2 regions of the Nocardia goodfellowii genome follow, and region 2 is predicted to be linked to the other one. Evidence: riboswitches for the same ligand, from Rfam matches in the RefSeq annotation. Region 2 holds a riboswitch; the other holds the start of a gene.
What was found. A riboswitch is a leader RNA that binds a small molecule or an ion and turns the genes downstream of it on or off. The one in region 2 is predicted to bind S-adenosylmethionine.

Region 1 (7,502 bases), 6.2 Mb from region 2:
GCCGATGGGCAGGCCCAGAGTCAGTGCGGGCAGCACCGCGCCACTGAATCCTTGCCCGCCGAACGCGGGCGTGAGCCGCCAGTGGAACGAGAACAGCTGCAGCAGAACCAGTCCGGTGAAGAAGGTGGGCACCGCCACCCCGATCGAGGGCAGCGCGCCCAGCGCGTTGCGCAGCCACGGCCGCTGGGTGGCCGTCGCCGCCAAGGCCAGCCCGACGCCGCCCACCGCCGCGAAGAGCAAGGTGAGCGCCGCCAATCCCAGCGTCGAGGGCAGCGTCTCGCCGATCGCCTCCGTCACCGGCTGCCCGGTGACGATGGAGTATCCGAGGTCACCGCGCAGCGCGTGCCCGAGTGCGGTCCAATATTGCTGCCACAGTGGCTGATCGAGCCCGTAGCGGGCTTGCAGTTCGGCGATCGCCGCCGGGTTCACCGGGGCTCCCGTCTCCGCACCGCCGGCCGCGATCGAGACCGGGTCGGCGGGCAACAGGTAGAGCACCACGAAGGAGAGGGTGAACGCCGCCCACAACACCCAGATCGCCTGCGCTACCCGCAGCGTCAGATATCGCCCCATGTCAGCGCCCGCTCAACCAGGCGTCGAAGAACTGGAGCCGGGCCGAGGCCTCGAACTTCAGGTCGTGCACGGTGTCGCCCGCACCGATGGCCTGCGACAGCTCGACCGTCGGAATCCACAGTCCCGCCTCGAGAACGCGCTCCTGCGCGGTGCGGATCAGAGCCAGCCGGGCCGCCACGTCGGCAGTGCTCAGCTGGCTTTCGAGCACGTCGTCGACCGCCGGAATCCGTTCGCGCACATTGAGGTTGCGCCCCTCGACGGTGAACGCGTTCCGCAGGATGTCACCGTCGGCGCGGGTGGTGTTGTAGTAGTAGGTGTCGTAGTCCTTGGCGTTCTGCCGCGCGGTGGTCTCGGGCAGTGACACCAGATCCAGGCGCAGGTCCACACCGACCTGACGCAACTGCTGCTGCACCAACTCGATGATCGCCTTGTTGCCCGCGAAGACCTGGCTGAACACCACGCCGAAGCTCAGTCGCACACCGTCTTTCACCCGGATGCCGTCGCCGCCGGGCACCCAGCCCGCCTGATCCAGCAGGGTCCGGGCTTTGCCCGGGTCGTAGGCCAGCTTCGGGGAAAGATCCTGGTAACCGGGTGTGGTGCTGGCCAGCACGCTGGTCGCGGGTTTGAACTGCGGGCCGAGCACCGTGTCCACCAGTTGCTGCCGATCGATGGCGGGCAGCAGCGCCTGGCGTACCGCGGGGTCGCGCAGCGGCCCGCGAGTCAGGTTCGGCTGGAAACCGAAGGGTACGCCCGGATTCGCCGTGGTCAGCAGACGCGCGTTCGCGGCTTCCAGCAGCGGTAGATCCTGCGGCAGCGCGTCACTGATCGCGTCGAGCTGTCCGGAGGTCAGGCTGCCGGTGCGAACCCCGGACTCGGGGACCACGGTGAACTCGATGCGATCCAGGTAGGCCTCGCCGCGATGCCCGAACACCGCGGAACCCCAGGCATAACCGGGCCGCTTGACCAGAGTGGCCGAGACATCCTGGCGGTAGCCGCCGTAGACGAAAGGTCCACTGCCGATATTGCTGCCGTCGCACCGCTGCTCGGCAGGCTTGGCCGTCGTCGCCCCCGCTTGAATGCCGAGCTGGGTCGTCGACGTCGCCTGCAGGAACTGCGCGTTGGGCTTGCTGAATTCCACCCGGGCGGTCAGGCGGTCCAGCACGGTGGTGCCGACATAGTTGGTCAGATAGCCGTTGCCCAGCGGTGCTTTGGCGGCGCCGATTTTCGGAATGGAATCGAAGGTGTCGCGCACCGATTCGGCGGTGAGCGGGCTGCCGTCGCTGAAGGTGACACCGTCGGCGAGGTGGAAGGTGAAGACCTTCGCGTCCGCGTCGGCCTCCCAGCTCCGCGCCAGCCACGGCTTCAGCTCGCCGGTTTCCGGATCCTGATCGGTCAGCGAATCGACGATCTGCCGGGTGACATAGTGCGTCTGATTGCTGCCCGCCTGGGCCGGATCGGAGCAGGTCGGGGCCTGCGACAGGCCGTAGCGCAAGGTTCCGCCCGGCCGCGGCGGCCCGGCGTCGGCGCCGGTGCTGCCCGTGTCGCCACCGCAGGCGACCACGGTGCCGGCCGCGGCGAGGACGCCGGCGAACGCGGCGAGGCGATGACGGGTGCGAATCACGGTGCTACTCCAGATAATTGCGGGGAATCGACGGTCCGGCCGGAAGCCAAGGGCCGACTGGGAATACGCCGGCGCAGCTCGGGTGCGACAGCGGCTTGGAAGAGTTCGAGGCTCGCGCGGTGCTGCGCTTCGGTGCGCCCGTCGGGTTCGGCGGACAGGTGGATCACCTCGTGTCCGAATTGCTCGTGCTGGCGGCCGACCTTGTCGATCACCTGCTCGGGGCTGCCGATCAGCGCCGAACTGCGCACCGCGAAGTCCTCCAGCGTCTCGAACACGATCGGCTGGCCGAGCTTGCGCGCCAACGCCAGTCGCGCCCGGAAGATCGGGCCGTACACCTCGAGCGCCTCCTGCGAGGTGGGTGCCACATGGAACCCGGCGGTACCCGCACCGACCAGTGCGTCGGCGGGGTCGTGCCCGTAGTGCGCCCAGCGCTCCCGGTAGTGCCGGACCAGCGCGGCATACGGCTCGATCGGATTGGTGACATTCGCCGAGAACAGCGGATCGCCGTGGCGGGCGGCCAGTTCCACCGAATCGCGGCTGGTCGCGCTGCCGTGCCAGATCCGGATCGAGGGCTGGTAGGGCCGTGGCAGCGCCTGGGCCTCGACCAGGTCCGGCCGGAATCGGCCCGACCAGGTCACCCGGTCGCTGGCCCACAGCGCCCGGAAGAGCTCGTAACCCTCGCGGTTGCGGTCCCACTGATCCGCTGTGGTGACCCCGTACAGTCGCGCCTGCGCGGCGCCGTTGCCCTTGCCGATGATCAGTTCCAGCCGTCCGCCCGCCAGATTGTCCAGCGTCGAGTAGTCCTCGAAGGCCCGGACCGGATCCAGCAGACTCAGCGTCGTCACCGCTGTGAACAGTGTGATCCGCGAGGTGACGGCGGCGATGTGACTGAGCAGCACCGGCGGCGCGGCGGACAGGAATGGATCCTCGTGCCGCTCGCCGACGGCGAACCCGTCGTAACCGAGCTGCTCCGCCAGCCGCGCCTGGCCGACCACCGAGCGGAACCGGTCGTGCGTCTCGGGCAGTACGCCGGTGCGCGGATCGGGCACCCTGGTCACCAGGGTGAACAACAGAAACTTCATGTCGAGGGGTTCCTCCATCGTTCCTGGCGGAAGCACCCGCACCCGGCATGCCGGGGGGTTGCTGCGACGTCGGCGAGCCAGGTCTCTCAATCGCTCTGGATGGTGCTCGAACATCATGGGGAGCAAGCGAACTCGGCGACAAGAGTAGAAATCACCGTGAGCCCAGCCCTGGTCAGCGCGCGCTGAAGCGCGGATTATGGTCGCGGCCCCGACTACGGCCCATCCGCCGGGCGCGCCGGAAATGACCGATTTCCCGAGTTTGCGGGCGTACCGTTGCACCTCGATCGTCCCGACGAAGGAGGTTCGCAGTGCCTGTCCGCCGCGTCTACTCCGGCTCCCGCCGCTCCCGGGAGCGCGCCCGCGCCATGGGAGTGGCGTTGGCTCTCGGCACCCTCGCGCTCGGCGTCCCGGCCCCAGCCACGGCACAACCCGAAGCCGCCCCGCCAGCCGATCACGCGGCCACCGCCGATTACATGGCAGCCGCCCCCGCGCCAGGCGCCGATCCCGCGCCAGGCGCCGATCCCGTGGCTGCCGCCGATCGCGCGCCAGCCGCCGTTCCCGGGGCTGCCGCCGTTCCCGGGGCTGCCGCCGTTCCCGGGGCTGCCGCCGTTCCCGGGGCTGCCGGCGATCCCAGGGCTGCCGGCGATTACGTGGCCGCCGATCCCGCGCCAGCCGGTGATGCCGTGGCTGCCGCCGATGCCGTGGCTGCCGCCCCCGCGCCAGCCGCTGCCCCCGGCGTCGGACCGTCCACCCTCACGGCCCTGCAATCTCTCGGTGTGACACCGTTCCTCTATCCCACCGCGGCGCTGTGCAGCGGTACGGGCGCGGCTCTCGGCAGCCCGGCCGTGGCGGGCGCTGTTCCGGGGCCGTGGCCCGTGCACGACATCGCGATCCCCGGCCTCGATCTGACCGCCGTGAAACCCGGCCAGACCTTGTTCGCTTTCGTCCCGTCGGGCAACACCGGCGCCGACGGCTCCGGCATGCGGGTGGCATGGCTGAACGTGGACAGCGGTCGCGCGGGGCTCGCCTCGATGGGCCCGCTGAGTGAGGTCTTCAGCCGGATGGTGCCCCCGGAGGTCCCCGCCGGACTTCGCCCGCTCGCCGAGCAGGCCGTCCGCGACTTCTTCGCCGGAGCGGTCCCCACGGGCGGCATTCGCGCGGTTCCCGTCGACACCGGTCGCGGCACGGTGCTGGCCGCCGTGTTCGGCACCGAGGTCGACGGTGCCCGGACCTGTTTCTACCTACCGACGGTCGGAATCACGACGGTGCCCTGATCTTTCCGATGGGTCGGTTGCTGATCGCGACCCGGACCGGCGGGCCACATCATGCGTGGCCTACCTTCCCCACTCAGTCGACAGTCGGTGACGGCGAGCAGAGTTCGCCGCTCAGACCCTGGGAATCGGTGCGCCTGGTGACGGCAGACTCAGCTGCCGACCGAACGCCGCTTCCACGTCGACGTCCCGGCGCGGTGGGCAAGGTGCGACCGGACGGAGAGCACCGCATACCCGCCCACCGACAGCGGATGCGCCAGCGCCGCGAGGAAATCCATCCGTCCCAGCGGTGCCGCGGTCTCGGTGGACCGGGCAAGCAGACGCCCGATGACCGCCGCGGCATATCCGAGAAGTCCGGCGCGCCGCAGCTTGCCCCGCCCGCCGATCGCCGCCAACGGCGGGATCCAATACCCCACGGCGACAAGCAGTCCCACCCCCGCGGCAGCCAAAGGCGAACCACCGTAAGCGGACCACAGCCAACGGGTGTACCCGGCGTCGAGTTCGGCTGCGCCCCGGTACATTCGGGTCCGCGCCTGCCGTCCCGCCGCGACCAGCGCGGTGTGCCTGCCGCTGCGACGCAGCGCGCGGGCGATATCCAGATCCTCGGTCGGGCTGCCCGCCACGGCGGCGTGCCCGCCGATAGTCCGATAGGCCGCGGTGTCGAAAACCAGGAACTGCCCGCACGCCACCGCCATCGACGGTGCGCGGCTGCGATTGCCGAGCGTGATCGGCAGCGCCGCCGCCCAGGACCAGCACAGCAGTGGCTGCACCAGCACCTCGGCCACCGAGCCCGTCTGCTGCGCGGGCCACGGAGACACCAATGCCACGTCGCGTCTGCGCAATTCGGATACCGCCGCGGCGATCGCGCCCGGAGCCAGCCGCACATCGGCGTCGAGGAACACCAGCACGGCGGTGTCGGTCAGTTCGGCGAGCCGCTCGCAGGCCGCCGCCTTACCGGTCCAGCCGGGGGCGGGTTCGGCATCGGAACGGATCACCAGGAAACGGTCGTCGCCCGCGATCGCCCGTGCGGCCGCGTCGGCGGTCCCATCGCAGGACGCGTCGTCCAGGATCAGCACCCGCAGATCCGGTACTCCGGTCTGAGCCCGCAGATCGGCGATCAACGCGGGCAGCCGGTGGGCCTCGTCCCGGGCCGGGACGCACACCGTCACCGGCTCGACCACCGTGGCGGACTCCGGTAACCGCCGCACCGTCACTCGGTTGTACAGCGCGACAACACATCCGAAGACCGCGATGGCCGTGCCCGCGCGCACGACCCGCTCGGCGGGACGGGTCAGTGCCCTTCCTTCACCGTGCGCCACCACTCGCTCAGCGAGAACCGCCCGGAGGAGCCCGGCGCCGGGGGATTGCGATCCATATACGCCATCGCCGCCACGATCGCGGCGACCGCGAGCGTGATGCCACCGACGATCCCGGCCCACCCCGCGAACGAGCGCGTGTTCGGGTCCGCGTAACTGACCTCGGCGTGCAGCAGGGAAACCTCGCCCGGCGACAATTTCCAGGCGACGGTGGAGTCGTCCTCGCGGCTGCCGTTGGTCTTGGCCACCCGCGACGGGAACGCCACCGTCAGCTGCACATCGGAGCCGTGCGGCGGCACCGATTTCAGGTCGACCCGGCCGTCCAGGGTGACCAGATCGCCGGTGCGCTGGAAGTTGAGGTGGAACATGCCCTGGCTCTGTTCGGAGAGCGCGCCGAGTTGCGACACCTCGCCGAAGGACAGGTCCTCGAAGAAGACCTTGCTGCCCACATAGCCGTCCTGGGTGTAGGGCTCGACTCGCACCTTGGCCGCGAGCGAGTCGGGCGCCTTCAACTGCGGCCCTTTGTCGTTGGCGTCGGCCGGCACCACCGCGGCCACCACCCGCCCGGACACCCGGTCGTTCGACGACACACCCATCGACACCTGGACCCGCAGGCAGGCCGCGAGCATCGGCACCAGCAGTGCCGCGAGCAGCACCGCCCCCGCTATACGCACACCGGTGCGGCGCGGCGTCGCTAGAACCGGGGCATCGGGCTTCGTGGTCATCGGACTAGGTTGCACGGCTCACATCGTGCCAGGCCGGGCCCCACATTAGCCACGCGACAAGCCAGAGCGGGCGAGCAACCCCAGCAACGGGATTCCGAGCAGGCCCATACCGACCGCTCCGTACCCCGCGGAGGCGGGCAACCCGAGAAACACCGCGTGCGCCAGCGCCGACCCGAGCCACGTCCACAAAAACACCGCGACCGGCACCGCGACCGACGCGGGTCGTGGATCGCGCCGCCGATCGGCAACGCGCTCCCACACCAGCAGCAGACTAGCCATCAGCAACCCGGCAGCCACCCAGCCGGCGTAGTTGGTCAGTGGAATCTGCTCCAGCCCCGGCAACCCGGACTCGGCGTCACACCAGCGCCATTGGCCGTCGGCCACCATCTGCGGGTCCAAGAACAGGTCCCACCCGACCCCGCCGGCCGCCGTTAGCCCGACCCTGGCCGCCGGCGTCCGCGCCAGCAGCCCGGCCACCACCCACACCGGGTAGAGCCCGCCCGTCCACGCCACCGGCACGATCAGCGGCACCCCGGCCACCGCCGGCCCGATCCGATCGACCGCGTACTCGTAGCACCCGAACGGAAACCCGGTCGCGATGCCGACGACCTCCGCGAGCAGGCCGATTCCGGACAGGATCACCAGAAGCCCTGCGGCATAACGCCACCCGCGCGTCACGGCCGCGTGTGCCAGCGCCGTAGCGGCCGACAACAGGACAACGGCGACCGTCACCCGATCCCGGCCGGCGCCGCTGGTCAGCGGATAGCTGATCTGCACCGCCACGAGCAGCAGCGCGAACACCATCGGCACGACGACCGCCGCCTGCGCGCGCACCGGCCCGCCAGGCACCACCAGTTTCGCGGACTCCGGCGCGCGGACCTCTCCCGCTCTCATCGCCTGCGTGACAAGGTGAACCG
Region 2 (7,502 bases):
CATGGCTGTGAGGAGTCGGTCCATCTGTTCGATCATCAGATCCGCGGGGCCGACGCGGGTGTGGAGAACTTGCTCAGCCAGGATGAAATAGAACCGGTGGTTGCCCCGGTACAGAACTTGCTGACGCTCCAGGCGTGCAGAAAGGCTCGCGTCGATATCCGCCTCTGGCTCGTCGCAGAAATCGAGCACCGTGCGGAGGACCGCTTCGGCGTACGGCGGGGTCTGCAACAGTCCGGGCACGAGGACAGGTTCATACCACCGCATCAGCTTGGTTTTCGCTTCGGTTGCGATCGACTGTTTCTGCCTGTGCGGCAGGCGCATCCGACGCCATTCGAGGTAGGCGGTTTCGACGTTGCGCAGGTTGGCGATGAGGTCTGGTATCTGCTCCGCAGTGTGGGTGTGGATGCACCAGACACGCACGTCGTCATCGGTCGGTGTCTGTTTGCCGTACTCGATTTTCGAGACCTTGGAAGGGGGCCAATCGGCAAGCTCGGAGAGTTGCCTGCCGGTGAGCCCAGCATCCTTACGGAGGTTACGCAGGCGTTCACCGAACGCCTCGCGGGCCTCTTTCGCGGTAGTGGTCACGCCTGAATGTAGTCAGCGTGCGGAATTGCTTTGTCCCACACTCGGTTCCACACGGCTCGGGCATGGTCGACTATCACCGGATCGTGGCTGATTCCCCAGCCGACATAACGGCCGGACGGCTCGAACACGGTAAACGCGAGCAACCGATCATCGACGAGCCAGAAGTCATCCGTGGACAGTGCGGCCGGGTCGATCAGGTGCCGAGGGAGGTACCGAATCTCTTCTCCGACAGCGATGTTCTGATTGGCGACAACGAGGCCCCACCTGGTATAGGCGGTGTGTGGCTCGGTGACGACACGGGCACGACGTACGGCCCGGCCGGTGCTGGTGACCTCGCGGATCAAGTTCCACCAGTCCGCACCCCAGGCATAATCGTCGGGCTCACCGGCCAGGAACTTGCCGAACGGCTCGGCTTCCTCCGGCGTCTCGTACGTGTCGAGCACTTCGAGGTGGTGGGCGCTGCTCTCGCAGGAGCGGAGGAGGTCGTCGATTTCCTCACCTTGCAGTAGTTGCATCTACCCAAACCTCCTTTCCTACAGGAACTTCGATGCCGGCCTCATGGTCCGGGACGTTCATCTCGGCCAGCGCACCGGCATCGGTAACCGGAGTGCCCGCCAGAACGAACGTGCCTCGCCCGGTGTCGCCCAGCAGTGCGCCGACGCACGTTCCCGGTTCGGTGTGGGCAAGGAGACGGTGCGGTATCTCAACCTGATCGTCGTGGTCCTTGACCCGCCATCCCTGGACGACGTACGTACCTCGGTTCGTGGCGAAGAGTGTTGGGCTCCCGCCGTTCTGGGTGTTCTTGCCGAGGAACGTCAAGTGCAGCGTCCGGTCTTCTATCGGTACGTTTCGCACAATTTCTTCCATGTGGTCGATCCTCGGGCACCACTAGAAACTGGTCAACAGAAACCTTACCGGCGAGAAATTCCGAGAAATCTGGTGCAGATTCTCGTGGCCATCTTCGTAGCGTCGTCGATACGGGCCGGGTGAGCTCGACGCCTGTCGTTCACCCGGCTCGAAGCCAATCGAAAGGGCTTGGCGTGTCGGATGATCAGTGCCACGTGCACCTCGAGTTCGGGTCGCTCGTTTTCGACTACTGCACCGGGAGGCAGCAGGCCGGGCTCTACGCTCAAGTCGTAGGGGAATGGCTGGGCGTACCCGTGCTCGTAGACGATGAAGTCCGCGACGATATGCCTCCGCTTCCGTGCGAGTCGTTATGGTCATAATCCCTTTCGCGCCACTGGTCTCGTATCGTTCGCGCGGACGGGCCTGCGGGGTTCGCGCTGTCGAGTGATGCCCGACGACGGGCTCGGGCCCAGACTGCCGACAGAACACCGGCGCCCCTGACGATTACGTAGCTCAGGCGGGTATGGTCTCGAGCCTGAGGAGGGCGGATGTGTAGCGAGAGGCTGATACCGGAGCGAACGATCGACTCGTTGCTTGCAACAGAAGTCGTTCGTCACGACCCGTTTGCGCTCATTTGGTCGCCGGCACCGTCTCGCGGTTCGGTGGACCACCTCGTCAGGTACTCCTCGAGCAAATTGGCAATCTTCGAGTGCAAGGCCGTCGACTCCATACCCAGTGGTCGACGGTGGACTGCACCTCTTGACCTGGCGCAACTGCGCCGGTACCTGGACGTGAAGATTCCGGCTCTGTACGTATTCCTCGTGCGGCCACCGATATTGAGGAGGCCTGATGAGTGCAATTGCGGCATTCGGCCATGCGATTCGGTTGCACAGTGCGTCGCATGCTGTACGGACACCCGCGCCTACAGCGGACTCAATCGGAACGTAATGTCAGCACCGGCGGAGCTGCGGCTACAACCGTGGTTCTGTCACTGGGCGTGGGTCATCCAGGCCCGCGACTTGTGGAATCTGCTTCCTAGCGACACTCGCAGACAGTCGACAACGACAGTCCGGCTTGATGACAGCTGGTTCCATGAACATCACACGTTCGGGTTCGGGATGACGCGGCTGTGTCACTTCCTGCAAGACGTTGTATCTGGCTACCACGCCACTACTGCTGGGCGTGGGCCGTGGACGACCTCCGGAGATGTCGGGGAAGTTATCGCTCTCCTACGTCAAGTTCATTGGCCGGTTGAAGATGGTGGCATGACCCTGCCGACCGTGGTGGGCTTCTCCAACGGGGGTGACGGTCGTGGTCCAGTAACGCTGTCAGGTCGCATCAGGCAAATGCCGTGAGTACGCACATGGTGTGGGCACACATGGGCTTTGATCGTGCAGCGGGCTCCCCTTCTTGACCTGCGCAGCGCTCACTCTCCAGGTCGCGCATCTATATATGCGACTCACCATGCCGACTGGAATGCGGGAGCCGGGGGATGGGGCGTCGGATGATGCGGGGCATGGCTATCAATATGGGGCCGCCGGAGGGGCAGACGGATGCGGAGTTGTTGCAGCATCTTGCGTTTTGGCGGCGGAAGGTGCGGGAGTACTCGCAGAGCAGAGAGCCGGAGGTGGTTGCGCAGGGGCGTAGTGAGGTGGAGAGGTTTCGGGTGGAGGCGGTCAGGCGGGGATTGATACCGCCGCCTGAGCTCGACTTTTGATTGGGGGCGGGGGTCAGTTGATGCAGGGGGCGGCGCCGGTGGTGGCGTCGGTGAAGTCGCGGGTTTCGGGGGTGGGATTCCAGAGGCCGTCGGTTTTGGTGTAGGTCCAGTCGGGGCCGTTTTCGACGAGGGTGGCGATGGCTTGGATGAGGCGGTCGACGTCGGCGGAGTTGGAGCCGAGGCCGATGCTGGCGCGCAGGGCGCCGTCGAGGCCGAGGCGGGCGAGGAGGGGGTGGGCGCAGAAGCGGCCGTCTCGGACGCCGATGCCGTGTTCGGCGGAGAGGTAGGCGGCGACTTCGCCGGGGGCGAAGCCGTCGAGGGTGAAGGCGACGATGCCGACGACATCGGGGCTGTCGGACCACAGGCGCAGTTGGGTGACGCCGGGGATGGCGGACAGGCCCGCGCGGAGGCGGTCGGCGAGTTCGCGTTCGTGGGCGATGAGGGTTTCGGGGTCGATCTGGCAGAGAGCGTCACAGGCGGCGGCGAGGGCGGCGGCGCCGAGGACGTTCGGGGAGCCGGCTTCGTGGCGCTGCGGTGCGGCGGCCCACTGGGCGTCGGTGGTGCTGACCTCGCGGACGGCGCCGCCGCCGGCCAGGTACGGCTCGGCGCGGTCGAGCCAGTCGCGGCGGCCGACGAGGACGCCCGCGCCGAAGGGGGCGTAGAGCTTGTGGCCGGAGCAGGCGAGGTAGTCGATACCGGTGTCGCGCAGGCTGATTCGGCGGTGCGGTGCGAGCTGGGCGGCGTCGACGAGGATGCGCGCGCCGCACTGGTGGGCGATCTCGGCGAGACGTTCGAGCGGCAGCACTTCGCCGGTGACGTTGGAGGCGCCGGTGACAGCGAGCAGCGCGGCGGGCTTGCTGCACAGTTCCGCGACGAGTAGCCGGATGGTCTCCTCGATGGTGTCGGCGGCGCGGACGACGCGGCGGCCGTGCTTGGTCCAGGGGAGGAAGTTGGCGTGGTGCTCGATGTCCAGGACGACGGTGTCGCCGGGGACGCAGGCGGCGAGCAGGTTCAGCGAGTCGGTGGTGTTGCGGGTGAAGACGACGACCTGGTCGTCGGCGGCGTCGAGGAACCGGGTGACCGAACCGCGGGCCGCCTCGTAGCTCTCGGTGGAGATCCGGGAGGCGTAGCCGGCGCCGCGGTGCACGCTGGCGTAGAACGGCAGCAGCTGCTGCACACGGTCGGTGACCTGGGCCAATGCGGGCGCGCTGGCGGCGTAGTCGAAGTTGGCGTAGGTGGTGGTTCCGCCTTGGACGAGCGGTACCTGGAGGTCGTCGCCGGACACTCGCGCCAGCGGTGCACAGGTCTTGGTGGCCACAGCAGTCATTACGTAGATCCCATCGTTCCAGGGACTCGCAATCGAGAGATCGGTCGAGTCCGCGCTTGCCGCGCCCGATTGGACGAACGGCCGGGTCGTCACCCGGAGCACCCCACCGCGGAGGAGGGTTGCCGACCAGCTAGCCGGGGCTTAGCGCTGGTACTCATGACCTGTCCCGAGATTGGCAGACGCACCGGCGCGCTGTCAACTGTGCGGTTCGGGTGAATGAAAATGCATCCAAAAGAATAATGTTGCAATATTCGATCCGATGGGGTCCCATGGAGGGGTGACACTTTCGCTGCTGCTCAGCTTCGTCGGACTCTGCATCCTGCTGTCGCTCACGCCCGGACCGGACACGTTCCTGGTGCTGCGCTATTCGATCGCGGATGCCCGACCCGGTATCGCGGCGGCGATCGGTTCGGCACTCGGCGGAATGGTCTGGGCGCTGGTGGTGGCGGCGGGTGTCGCCGCGCTGCTGGAGCAGTCCGCGACGGCCTATCGGGTATTGAAGCTGGTCGGCGGAATCTACTTGCTGTACTTGGGCGTTCGCGCGCTGGTCGAGCTGCGGAAGCGGCGGCAAGAAGCCGCCGCGGCGGGCGACGAGCTGGCGGCGGTGCAGGCGCGGCAGCCGGCGCCGGCGTCGATTCGCTCGGCGTTCACCGCGGGGGTGATCTCGTGCCTGTTCAACCCGAAGGTCGGGTTGTTCTACCTGGCGGTGCTGCCGCAGTTCCTCTCCGAGGTCACCTTCGTCAACACCCTCGCGCTCGGCGCGATCGAATCCTCTATCGCCGCAGTCGAAATGGTGCTGGTCGCGGTACTCGCCTCGCGGGCGGTCGCGCTGCTGCGCAAGCCCGCCGTGCGGGAGCGCCTGGAACAGGCCTCCGCGGGCATTCTCGCTGCTCTGGGCATCGGCACCGCCGCCTCGGCGGCCTGACCGAGCGTGCGGTTCGCACGCGGAGATCGCCCGGTACCGGAGGTACCGTGGACAGCTGGTCACCGTGGTGTTTGCCCACTGGTAACCCTGGTAGTGCAAGATTTCCGCCGTCTGCGCCAGGTAGGTCTATGAGAGGTGGGCAGGACGTATGCTCCAGCCGGAGGTCGACGCCGTAGCGGGCGAGGACGCGCTGTCGAATCCGTTGCTGCGCGGTCCGCTCGCCCCGCCCGAGCGGACCTTGGTCGACATCCTGGCCGCGACGGCCGACGACTATCCCGACGCGCCCGCCCTCGACGACGGTACGACGGTGCTCGGATATGTCGAGCTGCTGGACGAGGTCGATACCGTGGTCGGGCGGCTGGCCGCGGCCGGTGTGCGGGCGGGGGACCGGGTCGGGGTGCGGATGCCGTCGGGCACCAGCGCGCTCTATGTCACGATTCTGGCGGTGCTGCACGCGGGCGCGGCCTATGTGCCGGTCGATGCCGACGATCCGGAGGAGCGGGCGCGGCTGGTCTTCGGCGAAGCACGCGTCAGCGCGATCGTCACCGATCGCGGGATCGAACGCACGGGGTTCGAAACCCTCACGGCGATAGCCGATTCCACCGCGCCGCCGGTCCCCGCCGACGATGCCTGGATCATCTTCACCTCCGGGTCCACGGGGACACCGAAAGGTGTGGCGGTCACGCACCGCAACGCCGCCGCGTTCGTCGACGCCGAAGCCCGGCTCTTCTTGCGGGACGCGCCGATCGGGCCCGGTGATCGGGTGCTCGCGGGGCTTTCGGTCGCCTTCGACGCCTCCTGCGAGGAGATGTGGCTGGCCTGGCGGCACGGCGCGTGCCTGGTGCCCGCGCCGCGGGCGCTGGTGCGCACCGGGGCCGATCTGGGCCCGTGGCTGGTCCGCAGGGAGATCAGCATCGTCTCCACGGTGCCGACGCTCGCCGCGACCTGGCCCGCGGAGGCGCTGGACTCGGTCCGACTACTCATCTTCGGTGGCGAGGCGGTGCCGCCGGAGCTGGCCGAAAAACTCGCGGGCAACGGCGAGACGGATCGGGAGGTGTGGAACACCTACGGGCCCACGGAGGCCACCGTCGTGGCCTGCGCGGCGCTGCTCGACGGCGGCTGGCCGGTCCGGATCGGCCTCCCGCTGGACGGCTGGGATCTCGCGGTCGTCGACGCGAACGGAAACCCGGTGGGGGAGGGCGAATCCGGCGAACTCGTCATCGGCGGTGTCGGTCTGGCGCGCTATCTGGATCCGGCGAAGGACGCCGAGAAGTACGCTCCGCTCGCCTCGGTCGGCTGGGAACGGGCTTACCGCAGTGGGGATTTGGTACGCAACGACCGCGAAGGCCTGGTGTTCCTCGGCCGGGCCGACGATCAGATCAAGTTGGGTGGCCGCCGGATCGAGCTGGGGGAGATCGACACTGCCCTGCAGCATCTGCCGGGTGTCACGGGTGCGGCCGCCGCGATCCGAACCACCAAGGCGGGCAACAAGATTCTGGTCGGATACTTGACCGGACCGGATGACGAGTTCGACACCGCCGCCGCCAGAGCCCTGCTGGCCGAACAACTTCCGGCACCACTGGTGCCGCGCTTGGCTGTGGTGGCCGAACTCCCCACCCGTACCTCCGGCAAGGTCGATCGCGACGCGCTGCCGTGGCCGTTGCCGAAGCACAAGAACACCGACGCCGATCCCGGTCTCACGCCTACCGCGCAATGGGTTGCCGGACTCTGGGATTCGATTCTGGGCGCGGAGGCCACCGGCGCCGATACCGACTTCTTCGACCTCGGCGGCGGGTCGCTGGCGGCCGCGCAACTGGTCGCGGCGCTGCGCGAACGCTACCCGCATGTCGCGGTGGCCGACCTCTACGACCATCCGCGGCTCGGCGCGCTGGCCGACTTCCTCGACGCCAGCGCTCCGGTCGAGGCGGTCGACGAGCGTGTGGTGCTCCCGACTCCGCTGAGCGCCCAGCTGTTCCAAGTTCTCGCCACCATCCCGTTGACGACGCTCACCGGATTGCAGTGGCTCACCTGGCTGGCGATCGTCGGCAATATCGCCGCCCGGTCCGGCGCGCTGCCGTGGCTGCCGCACCTGTCCTGGTGGT

Region 1: it holds a riboswitch for S-adenosylmethionine, as region 2 does, so the genes downstream of both, BJ987_RS33115 (LLM class flavin-dependent oxidoreductase) here and BJ987_RS03830 (aminotransferase class V-fold PLP-dependent enzyme) in region 2, are expected to answer to the same signal.

Annotation. Positions count from the first base shown of each region.
Region 1 covers NZ_JAGGMR010000001.1:7,144,778-7,152,279, reverse strand. The annotation lists gene BJ987_RS33125 (ABC transporter permease) at 1-570, opposite strand, end outside; gene BJ987_RS33120 (ABC transporter substrate-binding protein) at 572-2,191, opposite strand; gene BJ987_RS33115 (LLM class flavin-dependent oxidoreductase) at 2,188-3,273, opposite strand; SAM riboswitch class I at 3,285-3,379, opposite strand; gene BJ987_RS33110 (hypothetical protein) at 3,582-4,547, shown strand; gene BJ987_RS33105 (glycosyltransferase family 2 protein) at 4,697-5,863, opposite strand; gene BJ987_RS33100 (LppM family (lipo)protein) at 5,836-6,585, opposite strand; gene BJ987_RS33095 (carotenoid biosynthesis protein) at 6,631-7,389, opposite strand; gene BJ987_RS33090 (phytoene desaturase family protein) at 7,476-7,502, opposite strand, start outside.
Region 2 covers NZ_JAGGMR010000001.1:921,523-929,024, reverse strand. The annotation lists gene BJ987_RS03845 (helix-turn-helix domain-containing protein) at 1-585, opposite strand, end outside; gene BJ987_RS03840 (DUF6879 family protein) at 582-1,100, opposite strand; gene BJ987_RS03835 (hypothetical protein) at 1,081-1,452, opposite strand; gene BJ987_RS03830 (aminotransferase class V-fold PLP-dependent enzyme) at 3,162-4,475, opposite strand; SAM riboswitch class IV at 4,523-4,637, opposite strand; gene BJ987_RS03825 (LysE family translocator) at 4,753-5,400, shown strand; gene BJ987_RS03820 (Pls/PosA family non-ribosomal peptide synthetase) at 5,549-7,502, shown strand, end outside.